Regions from separate parts of the Mesorhizobium sp. CNPSo 4661 genome, predicted to be linked through region 1. Evidence: riboswitches for the same ligand, from Rfam matches in the RefSeq annotation. Region 1 holds a riboswitch; each other region holds the start of a gene.
The links. Region 1 has a riboswitch for cobalamin ahead of metE (5-methyltetrahydropteroyltriglutamate--homocysteine S-methyltransferase). Riboswitches for the same ligand answer to the same signal wherever they lie in the genome.
Positions count from the first base shown of each region.

Region 2: it holds a riboswitch for cobalamin, as region 1 does, so the genes downstream of both, AC0YKC_RS07825 (DUF1636 family protein) here and metE (5-methyltetrahydropteroyltriglutamate--homocysteine S-methyltransferase) in region 1, are expected to answer to the same signal.
Region 3: it holds a riboswitch for cobalamin, as region 1 does, so the genes downstream of both, bluB (5,6-dimethylbenzimidazole synthase) here and metE (5-methyltetrahydropteroyltriglutamate--homocysteine S-methyltransferase) in region 1, are expected to answer to the same signal.

Region 1 covers NZ_JBWGIO010000053.1:1,856-6,084, forward strand. The annotation lists gene AC0YKC_RS33595 (adenosine kinase) at 51-1,043, shown strand; cobalamin riboswitch at 2,515-2,715, shown strand; gene metE (5-methyltetrahydropteroyltriglutamate--homocysteine S-methyltransferase) at 2,810-4,229, shown strand, end outside.
Region 2 covers NZ_JBWGIO010000004.1:236,858-241,086, reverse strand. The annotation lists gene AC0YKC_RS07835 (NADH-quinone oxidoreductase subunit A) at 1-241, opposite strand, end outside; gene AC0YKC_RS07830 (winged helix-turn-helix domain-containing protein) at 575-1,774, shown strand; cobalamin riboswitch at 1,804-2,006, shown strand; gene AC0YKC_RS07825 (DUF1636 family protein) at 2,047-2,475, shown strand; gene cobW (cobalamin biosynthesis protein CobW) at 2,478-3,515, shown strand; gene AC0YKC_RS07815 (cobaltochelatase subunit CobN) at 3,534-4,229, shown strand, end outside.
Region 3 covers NZ_JBWGIO010000001.1:311,134-315,362, reverse strand. The annotation lists gene AC0YKC_RS01455 (pirin family protein) at 14-934, opposite strand; gene AC0YKC_RS01450 (DUF2277 domain-containing protein) at 944-1,210, opposite strand; gene AC0YKC_RS01445 (exodeoxyribonuclease VII small subunit) at 1,255-1,506, opposite strand; gene AC0YKC_RS01440 (histone deacetylase family protein) at 1,510-2,436, opposite strand; cobalamin riboswitch at 2,552-2,728, shown strand; gene bluB (5,6-dimethylbenzimidazole synthase) at 2,772-3,509, shown strand; gene AC0YKC_RS01430 (hypothetical protein) at 3,510-4,229, opposite strand, start outside.

The DNA.
Region 1 (4,229 bases):
GCCCGGCCGGCATGCCAGATAGCCGGGGTGGGTTCTTGGCGGAGATTTTGATGCCGGAGTATGACGTGCTTTGCATCGGCAATGCCATTGTCGACATCATCGCGCAGTGCGACGAGGCTTTTCTCGAGACCAACGGCATCATCAAGGGGGCGATGAACCTCATCGACGCCAGGCGAGCCGAATTGCTTTACAGCCGCATGGGACCGGCGATCGAGGCTTCCGGCGGCAGCGCCGGCAACACGGCGGCAGGCGTCGCCAGCCTCGGCGGACGGGCCGCCTTCTTCGGCAAGGTGTCGAACGACGCGCTGGGTGAAATCTACACGCACGACATCCACGCCCAGGGCGTGGCCTTCGACACCAGCCCGCTCGCGGGCGAGCCGCCGACCGCACGCTCGATGATCTTCGTCACGCCCGACGGCGAGCGTTCGATGAACACCTATCTCGGCGCCTGCGTCGAGCTGGGGCCCGAGGATGTCGAGGCTGACAAGGCGTCCGGCGCCAGAGTGACCTATTTCGAGGGGTATCTGTGGGATCCGCCGCGCGCCAAGGAAGCGATCCGGCAGACCGCCAAGCTGGCGCATGCAGCGGGGCGCGAAGTGTCGATGACGCTGTCGGATTCCTTCTGCGTCGACCGCTACCGCGACGAGTTCCTCGAGCTGATGCGCTCGGGCACCGTCGACATCGTCTTTGCCAACAGCCACGAGATCAAATCGCTCTACCAGACCGCTTCTTTCGAGGAAGCGCTCGCCGCCATCCGCAAGGATTGCAGAATAGCCGCCGTCACCCGTTCTGAAAAAGGCTCGGTCATCGTGCGCGGCGAGGAGACCGTCACCATCCAGGCGACGGAGATCAAGGAACTGGTCGACACGACCGGCGCCGGCGATCTCTATGCAGCCGGCTTCCTTTACGGCTACACCGCCGGACTGAGCCTCAAGGATTGCGGCGACCTCGGCTCGCTGGCCGCCGGGCTGGTGATCCAGCAGATCGGCCCGCGCCCGCGCCAGAACCTGCGCCGAGAGGCCGAGCAAGCCGGGCTGGTTTAGGTGGCGCGCAAGATCAGATCCCACCCGGTGCAAGCTGTCCCAATGACCCGCGCGGGCAAATAGAGATCTCAAGGTCCGAGGCAGTAGGATCAAAGCTATGTCTGCACCTTTCGAGACAGGAAAATGGCGGCGCCGCTGACGAGATGACGGTCGTAGTGGACCGCCTGACTGAACGCCAAGGTTGATGCCGCTCGTGTAGAGGGGGATTTTGTGAACAGTCTCCTGTTAGCGGCTCCTGGGTTGCTGCTGTTCAGTCTCGTCCCGACGAAGTGCATTCATCCGGGGCGCATCCCCGCGCCGCGCCGGAGGGGATCAACGCGGTGCCTTCATTGCCGCTTCGACATCTTTGCTTTCTACACACTCCGGGTCTGCATGATGGGTGAAATGCAGCAACTCGGACTGGCCCAGCCAGCTGTCGGAGGGAGCGCCGGCAGGAGGCATAGCGCCTCGAAAGCGCTCCTCGACTGCCTGATATTTTGTCCTGCAGAGGCATCGAACTTCCTATCCCTCGTCGCACCCGCTTCGACCACGGGCTGCCCCGTTCGGCCTCATCTACTGGGCGCTTCATCCGGCGGACAGCAGACAGCGAAGCCTCCACGGCCGCGAAAATCTCGTGATGGCGGCTCAATTGCGCGACCGGCCCGCCATTTTGGGGCGACGTCCAGTGCTGCTGCCTGGCGTCGACCTTGCCCTTCATCTCTTGACCGCATATTGCCTCGTCCTCTCAGCCGGCTGAGCCTCCCGACAGCCGGATAGATGATGACGATCCCCTCCTGGAGAATGTCTCGTTTGAAAAGCGTGACGGTCTACGCCGCCTTATTTCCTCCGGCCCTATCGCGCACCGTCTGCGGTTCTGCCGCGCACGCGACGAAACGCAGTCACTCTACCGTGCAACACTCAAGGGAAATACGACAGGCGCACCAGAAATGGTGGGGTCTGTGTCAAAGATTTCTAGGCAAGCCCCGAGAGCGAAATCTTGTTGGTTTTGGCGTCGAGCAAGCTTTGCCTTTTGGCGCTTTTACGCTTCGAGCGGGCAGAATACCCGCGGCCGGTCCCTTGTGTATGAGTGCAACGTGTGCAGAGCCGGATCCGCCAAATGCGGGCAGAAAGGTCTGACCTGAGAAGAGACATTGGCACCTTGCTGAGGCGTCATGTGTCTTGGCCTTTGGATTTCAGCAAGCCAGGGACGCGGGCCCTTCGATTCGCCGCTAATGATAGCCATTGATGATCGCCCGCATGTAGGCGATCGGACGACGCCGCCAATTTGGCAGGCCGTGGTAGGCTCGAACAGCAGCTGGCCGGAGGCTGCTATGTCTACTGGGCATGGGGTGGGTCAATGTATGGTCTGCCTTGCCAGTCGATCAGCGCGTTCGCAGTTACTCGCTCGTTGCGGCCTTCTGCGAAAACATCAACTTTTCACATAATGACATAAACATTTCTTTATGCGGCATTGACACACGGTTCCCTGCTGTGATTGTCTGGGTGCCGTGGTTCTTCGTACGGCACTGCCGCATGGAGCTAAGAGGGAAGCCGGTGCGAGGCCGGCGCTGCCCCCGCAACTGTTAGCGAGTGAGCCAACCCCACTCATGTCACTGAGGCGAACAGCCTCGGGAAGACGGGGAGAAGCTATGACCCCGCGAGCCAGGAGACCTGCCACGACGAACTATGTCCACGGGCGGGGTGTCCGGTGGCCGCAGCAGCCCGGCGCTTCGTGCCGGTCTACGAAGCGCCTCCCGTCCCCCACGCCCCAACCATCGGGGTATGGCATGACTGTCTCTCAGCAAATTCCTGTCGCGACGCTCGGTGTTCCGCGGTTCGGTCGCCGGCGGGAACTGAAATTCGCGCTTGAAAGCTACTGGTCCGGAAAATCTTCCGCTGCCGACCTTCTCACGACTGCGAAAGCGCTGCGTGCCGCCAACTGGGAAGAGCAGCGCGATCGCGGCGTGTTGAAAATTCCGTCGAACGACTTCTCGCTCTACGACCATGTTCTCGACACTGCAACTATGGTCGGCGCAGTGCCGTCCCGATACGCCTGGCGTGGCGGCGAGCTCCCGCTCGACATCTACTTCGCCATGGCCCGCGGCGACCAAGGTCAGACGGGGAGCTGCGGGCACTCTGGTCACGAGCGTGGGGCTGGCCCTGCCCTGACCGCGATGGAAATGACCAAATGGTTCGACACCAACTATCACTATATCGTGCCGGAACTCGACGATGATCAGACGTTCGCCCTCTCGTCGACAAAACCAGTTGATCACTTCCTCGAGGCCAAAGCCCTCGGCATTCACACACGCCCAGTCATCCTTGGACCTGTCACATTCCTCAAACTGGCGAAGTCACCTGCCGAAGGGTTCAATCCCATCGCGCTGCTGCCACGGCTTCTGCCCGTCTACGAGCAGCTCCTGCGGAGGTTGAAATTGTCGGGAGCCGATTGGGTGCAGATCGACGAGCCGACGCTTGTCCTGGATCTAAACTCGAACGAGCGAGCTGCGTTTGAATTTGCCTATGGGCAGCTATCGAAGGCCGCGCCCGAGCTGAAGATCATGCTAGCTACCTATTTCGGGGCGCTAGGGGACAATCTCGAGACGGCGATTTCGCTGCCCGCGGCCGGCCTGCATCTCGATCTTTCGCGCGCTCCCGAGCAGTTGGAGACGGTTGGTCGGCTCGCGCCTAAGGACCTGGTGCTGTCGCTTGGCTTGATCGACGGCCGCAACGTCTGGCGTGCGAACCTGCCTGCCATTCTCGACCGTATCAAGCCGATCGTCGCCGGCTGGCCTTTGGACCGCGTCGAAATTGCGCCTTCGTGCTCGATGCTGCATGTGCCCATGGACCTTCGCATGGAGACGGCACTCGATGCCACCATCAGGTCGTGGCTCGCCTTCGCGGCGCAGAAGACCGACGAACTGGTGCTGCTGGCGAGGGCGCTGTCCGAAGGCAGGGATGCAGTGGCAGACGAGTTGATGGCTTCTGCCGAGGCTGCTGCTGCTCGCGCAGCGTCCGAAAAGGTCCATGATCCGCTTGTTGAGGGTCGGATTGCCGGCATTGACGACAGCATGAAGCAACGAAAGAACGCTTTCGCCGTGCGTTCCAGGGTCCAGGCCCGCAGGCTAGGCTTGCCTCCGTTTCCAACGACGACCATAGGATCATTCCCGCAGACGCCTCGGGTGCGCAAGGCCCGCTCCGCCCACA
Region 2 (4,229 bases), on a different contig from region 1:
ACAGGAAGGCGACCTCGAGATCGAAGATGATGAAGAGGATCGACACCAGGTAGAAGCGGATGTCGAATTTCATGCGGGCGTCGTCGAACGAGTTGAACCCGCATTCATACGCCGAGAGCTTTTCCGGATCTGGATTGCGGTAAGCGACCAGGAACGGCGCTATGAGCAGCGCAAGGCCGACGACCAGCGCCACGGCGATGAACAGGACGATCGGCAGATATGAACTCAGGAGTGCGCTCATGCGGCGGCTTTCCTTAGGCGGGCAGTTCACTTTGATTACAGCAACGAACTCTAATGCGGAAGCGTGACAGTTTAACCGCTGAACCGTTTTAAGAGGCCCATGCTGCATCGCGGCGATGGGTTAGCGCAGCGGTTTCGGTGACGCAAGTCAAACCTTGTTCAAATCGCGGCCCTGGACGCCTTATCGGAAGAAACTGGTCCGATCCGCTCTTGTTTGATTTCCTTCGCTTTTTACTCCACTTTTCTCTCCTGACATGTCTCCCGCCATTTGCCTGCTAGCATGGCCGGAATCACCGGCTAAGAACCAACGGACGATCTCGGCAAGGACATCTTGATGAAGGAGAAAATCTCGCTCGCCATGGCCAGGCGCATCGCGCTTGGCGCGCAAGGGTTCAACGACCCTCGCCCGGGAGGAGTACCCGACCGCCGGCACCTTGCGCGTGTGCTTTCGCGAACCGGCCTCTTGCAGATCGATTCCGTCAGCGCCGTGGTGCGCGCTCATTATATGCCGCTCTATTCTCGCCTCGGCCCCTACCCGCTTACGCTGCTCGACAACGCCGCGGTGACCCGCAAGCGCGCCGTCTTTGAATATTGGGCGCATGAGGCGTCGTTCCTCCCCGTCGAAACCTGGCCTTTGATACGTTGGCGCATGCAGCGCGCCGAGCAGGGCGACGAAATGTATATCGGCCTCGCCAAATGGGGCCGCGAGCGCGGCGAACTGATCGAGGAGATCTACAAGGAGGTGGCCGAACGCGGGCCGATCGCCGCCTCCGATATCGAGGGCCACAAGGGCAATGGCGGCTGGTGGGGCTGGAGCGAGGCCAAGCACGCCTTCGAATGGCTGTTCTGGGCCGGCCGCATCACCACCGCCTACCGGCGCGGCTTCGAACGCTATTACGACTTGCCGGAGCGCGTTTTACCGCAGGCGGTGCTTGACCTGCCTGTGCCCTCGGTCGAGGACGCGCACCGCGAATTGCTGCGCATCTCGGCTCGCGCCCATGGCATCGCCACCTATGGCGACCTGCGCGACTATTTTCGCCTTGCACCGGGCGACACGAAGGACCGCATCGAGGAACTGGTCGAAACAGGCGAATTGCTACCGGTGAAGGTCGAAGGCTGGGACAAGCCGGCCTATCTCCACAAGGATGCCCGTTTTCCGCGCCGCATCGAGGCCCGCGCCCTGCTCGCCCCGTTCGATCCCGTCGTCTTCGAGCGCACCCGGACGGAAAAGCTCTTCGGCTTCCGCTATCGCATCGAGATCTACACCCCGGCCGAAAAGCGCCAATACGGCTATTACGTGCTGCCCTTCCTGCTCGGCGACCGGATCGTCGCCCGCGTCGATCTTCGGGCCGACCGCCCGGCCAGCGTGCTGCGCGTTCACGCCGCCTATGCCGAGCCCGACGCGCCGCCTGAAACCGCCGCCCAGCTCTTCGACGAGTTGAAGCAGATGCAGGGCTGGCTCGGGCTAGAGGCGATCGAAGTGACGCCGGCCGGCGACCTCGGACCGGCGCTGGCCGACATCGCGGTGTCGTAGCCGCGCGTTGACTCTGCCGCCTGCAAAAGCCTAAATCCGACCTAGACGGTCCCCTACCCGCAACGGCAGGGGCCAAGAGGGAATGCGGTGCGGGCCAAAAACCCAAATCCGCGGCTGTCCCCGCAACTGTAAGCGACGAGCCTTAGCCGAAAACCACTGGGATGTCCCGGGAAGGCGGCATTCAAGGCGACGACCCGCGAGCCAGGAGACCTGCCGTCTGAGACTTTGAGTATCCGAATGCCCGGCGGGTTTTCCGGGCAAGGAGCATGGTTTTGGATCGCAACGGCAGTTTCCCGGCTAAAGCAGCGGATTTTTCGTCCGAGCCCGACGACGCACTGGCCGGCGTGACCATTATTGTCTGCTCCTCCTGCCGCGACGAGACCGGTTCGGACGCGCATCCGCGCGCCGGCGCCTTGCTGGCCGAAGACACGCGCCGCGCCGCGTCGGGCGAAAACATCCGCATCCGCACCGTAGAATGCCTCGGCAATTGCAAGCGCCGGCTGAGCGCCGCGCTGCTGCGCGACGGCTGCTGGAGCTATGTGTTCGGCGATCTGAATACCGCCAGCGGCGCCGACCTCGTCGCCGGTGCAAAGCTCTTCGCCACCTCGACCGATGGCCTGATCCCCTGGCGCGGCCGGCCCGATTCCCTCAAGCGCGGCCTGGTTGCCCGCATCCCTCCCCTTGACATGCTGAAGGATTGACCATGAACGCTTCCGTTTCCCGTGTTCCCTGCACCGTCGTCACCGGCTTCCTCGGCGCCGGCAAGACGACGCTGATCCGAAACCTCATCGAAAACGCCAAGGGCAAGCGGCTGGCGATCATCGTCAACGAGTTCGGCGATGTCGGCATCGACGGCGAGATCCTCAAAGGCTGCGGCGTCGACGCGTGCCCGGAAGAAAACATCGTAGAACTCGCCAATGGCTGCATCTGCTGCACCGTGGCCGACGATTTCGTGCCGGCGCTCGACCAGATCCTGTCGCTCAACCCCAAGGTCGACCACATCCTGATCGAGACCTCCGGCCTCGCTCTGCCGAAGCCGCTCGTCCAGGCCTTCCAGTGGCCGACCGTGAAGAGCCGCGTCACCGTCGACGGCGTCGTCGCCGTGGTCGACGGCCCGGCGCTGGCCGACGGCCGCGTCGCCTCCGACATGGATGCCCTTCAGGCGCAGCGCGCCGCCGACGATTCCCTTGACCATGACGATCCGGTCGAGGAGGTGTTCGAGGACCAGATCGCCTGCGCCGACCTGATCATCCTGTCGAAGAGCGATTTGATGGATGCGGCCGGCTCGCAACGCGCCAACGCCGTCATCGGCGAGCACGTAGCGCGCGCCGTCAAAATCGTGCCGACCGCGCAAGGCAAGGTCGACCCGTCCGTGCTGCTTGGCCTCGGCCTCGCCGTCGAGGACGACATCGAGAACCGCAAGACCCATCATGACGACGAGCTCGACCACGAGCACGACGATTTCGATTCCTTCGTCCTCGACATCCCCGCGATTTCCAACCCGGATGAGCTAGCCAAGCGCGTCGCCCTTGCCGCCGAGCAGGAAAACGTGTTGCGCGTCAAAGGTTTCGTCGAGGTCGGCGGCAAGCCGATGCGGCTTCTGCTCCAGGCCGTCGGCCCACGCGTCAACCATTACTACGACCGCGCCTGGACGGCCGAGGACGACCGCCGCTCGCGGCTCGTCGTCATCGGCCTCAAGGGGCTGAACCGTCCGGCGATCGAGCGTATCCTCGCCGGCTGAGGCCAACACGAAAAAGCGATGCATATCCTCGCCACCACATCCGCTTCGCTCGACGACCTCGCCGAGCCGATCGACCTCAGGCAGACGCCTGCGGATGTCGTGGCCCTGTCCTTCACCGACAGCGACCTCGCCGGCCTGGCAGCCGCCTGGAAGGCGGATGCCGAGCGGCTGCCTTCGATGCGGCTCGCCGCACTGCGCGACCTCCGCCACCCGATGTCGGTCGACCTGTGGATCGACAGCGTTGCCCGCCATGCCAAGGTCATCCTCGTCCGCATCCTCGGCGGCTATGATTGGTGGCGCTATGGCTGCGACCAGCTCGCGGCGCTGGCGCGCGAGCGCGGCATCAAGCTCGCGCTGTTGCCCGGCGAGAGCCACGACGAGGATCAGCGGCTGATCGAGGCCTCGACCCTGCCGCGCCCCGAGCTCGACGCCCTGCTCGGCTATTTCCGCGAAGGCGGTCCGGCGAATATGAACGCGCTGGTACAAAGATTGGCACGGCTTGCCGGGTCGGATGCGGCCGTGGTTGAGCCGGTCGGTGTGCCGAAGGCGGGGTATTATCAGCCTGGGCTGGGAGTTGTGGAGAAGCCACACCTTCCAAAGGCCGGCGTTCCTTCGCACCCCCCTCTGTCCTACCGGACATCTCCCCCGCAAGGGGGGAGATCAGCCGTCACCGGCACCCGCGCTTCTTCTGCTAACGCGACAACAGAACCTCCT
Region 3 (4,229 bases), on a different contig from region 1:
AAATTCTGCGCTACTAACCTTCCGGCAGCGGAATGAACTCTTCCTCATCGCCAGGAACGATATCGAAGCGGCCCGTCTTCCATTCCTGCTTGGCCTGCTCGATGCGTTCCTTCGAGGACGAGACGAAATTCCACCAGATGTAGCGCTTGGAGCCGAGCGAGGCGCCGCCGAACAGCATGAAATGCGCGCCGCGCTCCGAGGAAACGACGATCTCCTCGCCCGGCTTGAACACCAGGAGCCGCTCGGCCGGGAAAACATCGCCGGCGATCGAAACGTCGCCTTCCAGCGTGTAGATGGCGCGCTCCTCGGCATCGGCCGGAATCTTCACGCTGGCGCCCGCCGCCAGGCTGAGATCGGCGTAAAGCGTATCCGAAGCGGTCGCAACGGGCGAGCGCAGGCTCTCGAATTCGCCGATGACGACGCGACCGCTGACGCCCTCAGCATCGATTTCAGGCAGGCGGGCCATCGAGGTGTTGGCGAACACCGGGGCAATTTCTTCCTTGCCGTCGGGCAGCGCCAACCAGGTCTGCAGGCCGGAGACCGACATCGGCGCGCCGCGCAGTTCCTCCGGCGTGCGCTCGGAATGAACGATGCCGCGTCCGGCGGTCATCAGGTTCACGTCGCCGGGCGCGATCACCATTTCGGTACCGAGCGAGTCGCGGTGCCTGATCTTGCCGTCGAACAGATAGGTGACGGTGGAAAGCCCGATATGCGGATGCGGGCGCACGTCGAGCGCATGACCGGCGCGCAGGATGGCCGGTCCCATGCGGTCGAAGAAGATGAACGGCCCGACCAGACGGCGCTTTGCCGTCGGCAAGGCGCGTCGCACCTCGAAACCGCCGATATCCTTGGCGTTCGGAACGACCATCAGCTCGATCTGGTCGCAGGCGAAGGCATCGCCGGGCTCAGGATCGTTTCCCGGAAAGAAGCTCATGACCGTCCCTCAGGCGAAGCGCAGCGCCGACCTGGCTTTCGCCTTGGCGGCCTCTTCCTCGCGGTTGCGCGGTTCCTGGCTGGTTTCGAGCGAGTCGATCAATTCGCGCGCGATCGCGGCGATCGCCTCCACCGCATGGTGGAAGGCATGTTCGTTGCGCTTGGACGGCTTGGTCGAGCCGCTGAGCTTGCGCACGAACTGAAGCGCAGCATCATGCACTTCGTCATTGGTCGCCGGCGGTTCGAAATTGGCCAGGGTCTTGATGTTGCGGCACATGGCTTGAACTCCTTACCTGCTTGCTCTGCCCACCCTATTCCAAATCAGTCCGCGTCCAGCGGCTCCGTTCCTGCCGGCTTGCCGTCGCGCGACAGCCTGATCTTCTCGACCTTGTCCTCGGCGGCCTTCAGCAGCCGGTCGCAGTGCGCCTTCAGCGCCTCGCCGCGCTCGTAGATCCTGATCGACTGGTCGAGCAGGACGTCGCCGCGCTCCAGATCGTCGACGATCTTCTCCAGCGCGTCGAGCGCCTGCTCGAAGCTCATCGCCTTGACGTCCTCATTGCCTTCCACTGCCATACCCTATCCCTTCATCAGCCGCCCGACATGGGCGGCGACTGAAAATGCCAGTCCCTGCAGATCGTAGCCGCCTTCCAGCAGGCTGACGAGCCTGTTGGAGCTGTGGCGCCCGGCGCGCTCCATCAGCTGGCCGGTCGCCCAGTCGAAATCGTCCTCAGTCAGGTTGATCTCGGCGAGCGGATCGCGGTGGTGCGCGTCGAAGCCGGCGGAAATGATGATGAGGTCCGGCGCGAACGCATCGATGGAGGGCAGCACGCGTGACAGGAAGGCATCGCGGAACAGGTCGCTGCCGGTCTGCGGCGCGAGCGGCGCGTTGACGATGTTGCCGGCGCCGGTCTCGCTCTTCGCGCCGGTGCCAGGATAAAGCGGCATCTGGTGCGTCGAGCAATAGAGCACCGACGGGTCGTCCCAAAAAATGTCCTGGGTGCCGTTGCCGTGGTGGACGTCCCAGTCGACGATGGCGACGCGCTCGGCCTGGTGCTTCTTCTGCGCGTAGCGGGCAGCGATCGCGGCCGTGTTGAACAGGCAAAAGCCCATCGCGGTGGTCTTTTCAGCATGGTGACCCGGCGGACGCGCGGCGACGAAGACATTGGCGGCGCGGCCTTCGAAGACATCGTCGACCGCGGCGTTGGCGCCCCCGATGGCCGTCACCGCGGCCTGCCAGCTTTTCGGGCTGGCGCTGGTATCGGCGTCGATCGAGACGATGCCGTTCTCAGGGATCGCCGCGCGCACGCGCTCGACGAAATCCTCGGGGTGCGCATAGAGGATGGTTTTCTCGTCGCCTTCGGGCGCCTTGACGCGGTCGAGCGCCGAAAAAGCCTCGTCGTCGAGCACACGCTCGATGGCGCGCAGGCGGTCGGGCCGCTCGGGATGTCCGGGCGGCGTAAGATGTTCCAGGAAGATCGGGTGCGTGTAGAGACGGGTGGCCATGGCGCCTAATCTAGGCACCGGCGGCACGGATGACCATGTTTGAAAGCCGAATGGCTGGGGAAAATTGCGCCAACCCGTGTCGCTGGCACCATTGGCGCAGCCCAAGCTTCGCGGTAAGGTCTCGTCGCTGCCTGGTGCCCGCGACGCGGGAGAATCGGGAACACGGTTGAAATCCGTGGCGTGCCCAACGCTGTGAGGGGGACCGCGCCGGCAAGAGCCACTGTCGATGACGGGAAGGCGCCGGTGCGGGACGATCCCGAGCCAGAAGACCGGCCTGGCAGACATGGTTTTCCGCTTGGTCAGGCGGGAGACTGCTTATCGCAAGGGGAAAAGCGATGACGGCAGCAGCGATCGCCACGAGCGGCGACGACTTTGACCAATTGGCGCGCGACGCGGTCTACAGGGCGATGTTCACCAGGCGTGACGTGCGCAGCCATTTTGTCTCCGACGATCTCGATGACAGCGTGCTGGCGCGGCTGATCACCGCGGCCCATCACGCGCCGTCGGTGGGCTACATGCAGCCGTGGAACTTCATCGTCATCCGCGACGCGGCAAGGCGGCGGCAGGTGCGCGATCTGTTCCTCGCCGCGCGCGAACAGGAACTGCCGGCGATCGAGGCGGAACGGCAGGCGCTCTACCGCAAGCTGAAGCTCGAAGGCATCTGCGAAAGCGCGCTCAACCTGTGCATCACCTGCGACCGGCAGCGCTCGAAAGACTCTCCGCTCGGGCGCTGGCACAACCCCGAGATGGATCTCTACAGCACCGTCTGCGCGGTGCAGAATTTCTGGCTGGCGGCGCGGGCGGAAGGTGTCGGCGTCGGCTGGGTCAGCATCATTGAGACCGAGGCGCTGAAGCAGCTCTTGTCGATCCCGGAGCATGTCACGCCGATCGCCTATCTGTGCGTCGGCCGCGTGTCGCAATTCGCGCCGAAACCGGACCTCGAGGCGCATGGCTGGGGCAAGCGCCTGCCGCTGCCGGAGCTGGTGATGAGCGAGACTTTCTGCGGCGCCGGCGAAGCGCCGCTCAAATCGGCAATCGCGAGGCTTCGTGACGTCGACCAGCCGACGCCATAATCAGGCGGCCCGAGGCGTATCCCAGCGCGAGCCGCCGAAGGAGCCCAACGCCTTGTCGCGCAGTTCCCTGAACTTGGACGAGGCCTCGGCGAGCCGGCGGTCCCATTCGGGATTGGGCGTCTGGCCTTCGATGGCTTCGAAATAGACCTGCATCAGCGAGGCGATGGCGAAGGGCTCGATGAAGGCCGCCTTGAAGGCCCAGGCAAACACGATCGCCAGCACGAAGGCCCAGCCGGCAAGCTGTCCCGGCATGACCCAGAGGATCGCGGCCGCGGGCGCCAGCATCAACAGGAAGATGACGAAGGACACGCCCCACATGATCACCGCTAGCCAGACGGCGTTCTTGATCATGTGCTTGCCGTTCTGCGCGTAAAGCACGACGCCTTGGCGCGCCGTCTCGAAAGGCGAATTCGAATTGATGCGGATGTTGTAGCCGAGGATGATCTCGTCGACATAGGTCAGCGACAGGCGGATCACCGTGTTGATGAAGCTGACGAGACCGCTCAGGCCCGGAATGGGCAGGAAGGCGGCGATGCCGCCGATCAGGCCGGTGATGGCGCGGATGGCGCCCTTGACCAGCTGGTCGACGACGAAAAGGATGTTGGCCTCGGCGAAACGCTGGGTGACCACTTCCTTGGCATAGGCGATCTGCCCTTGGCCGTCGGGAACGTCATGACCGTCGATCAGATGCACCATGACGGCGATATGACCGGCCTTGAG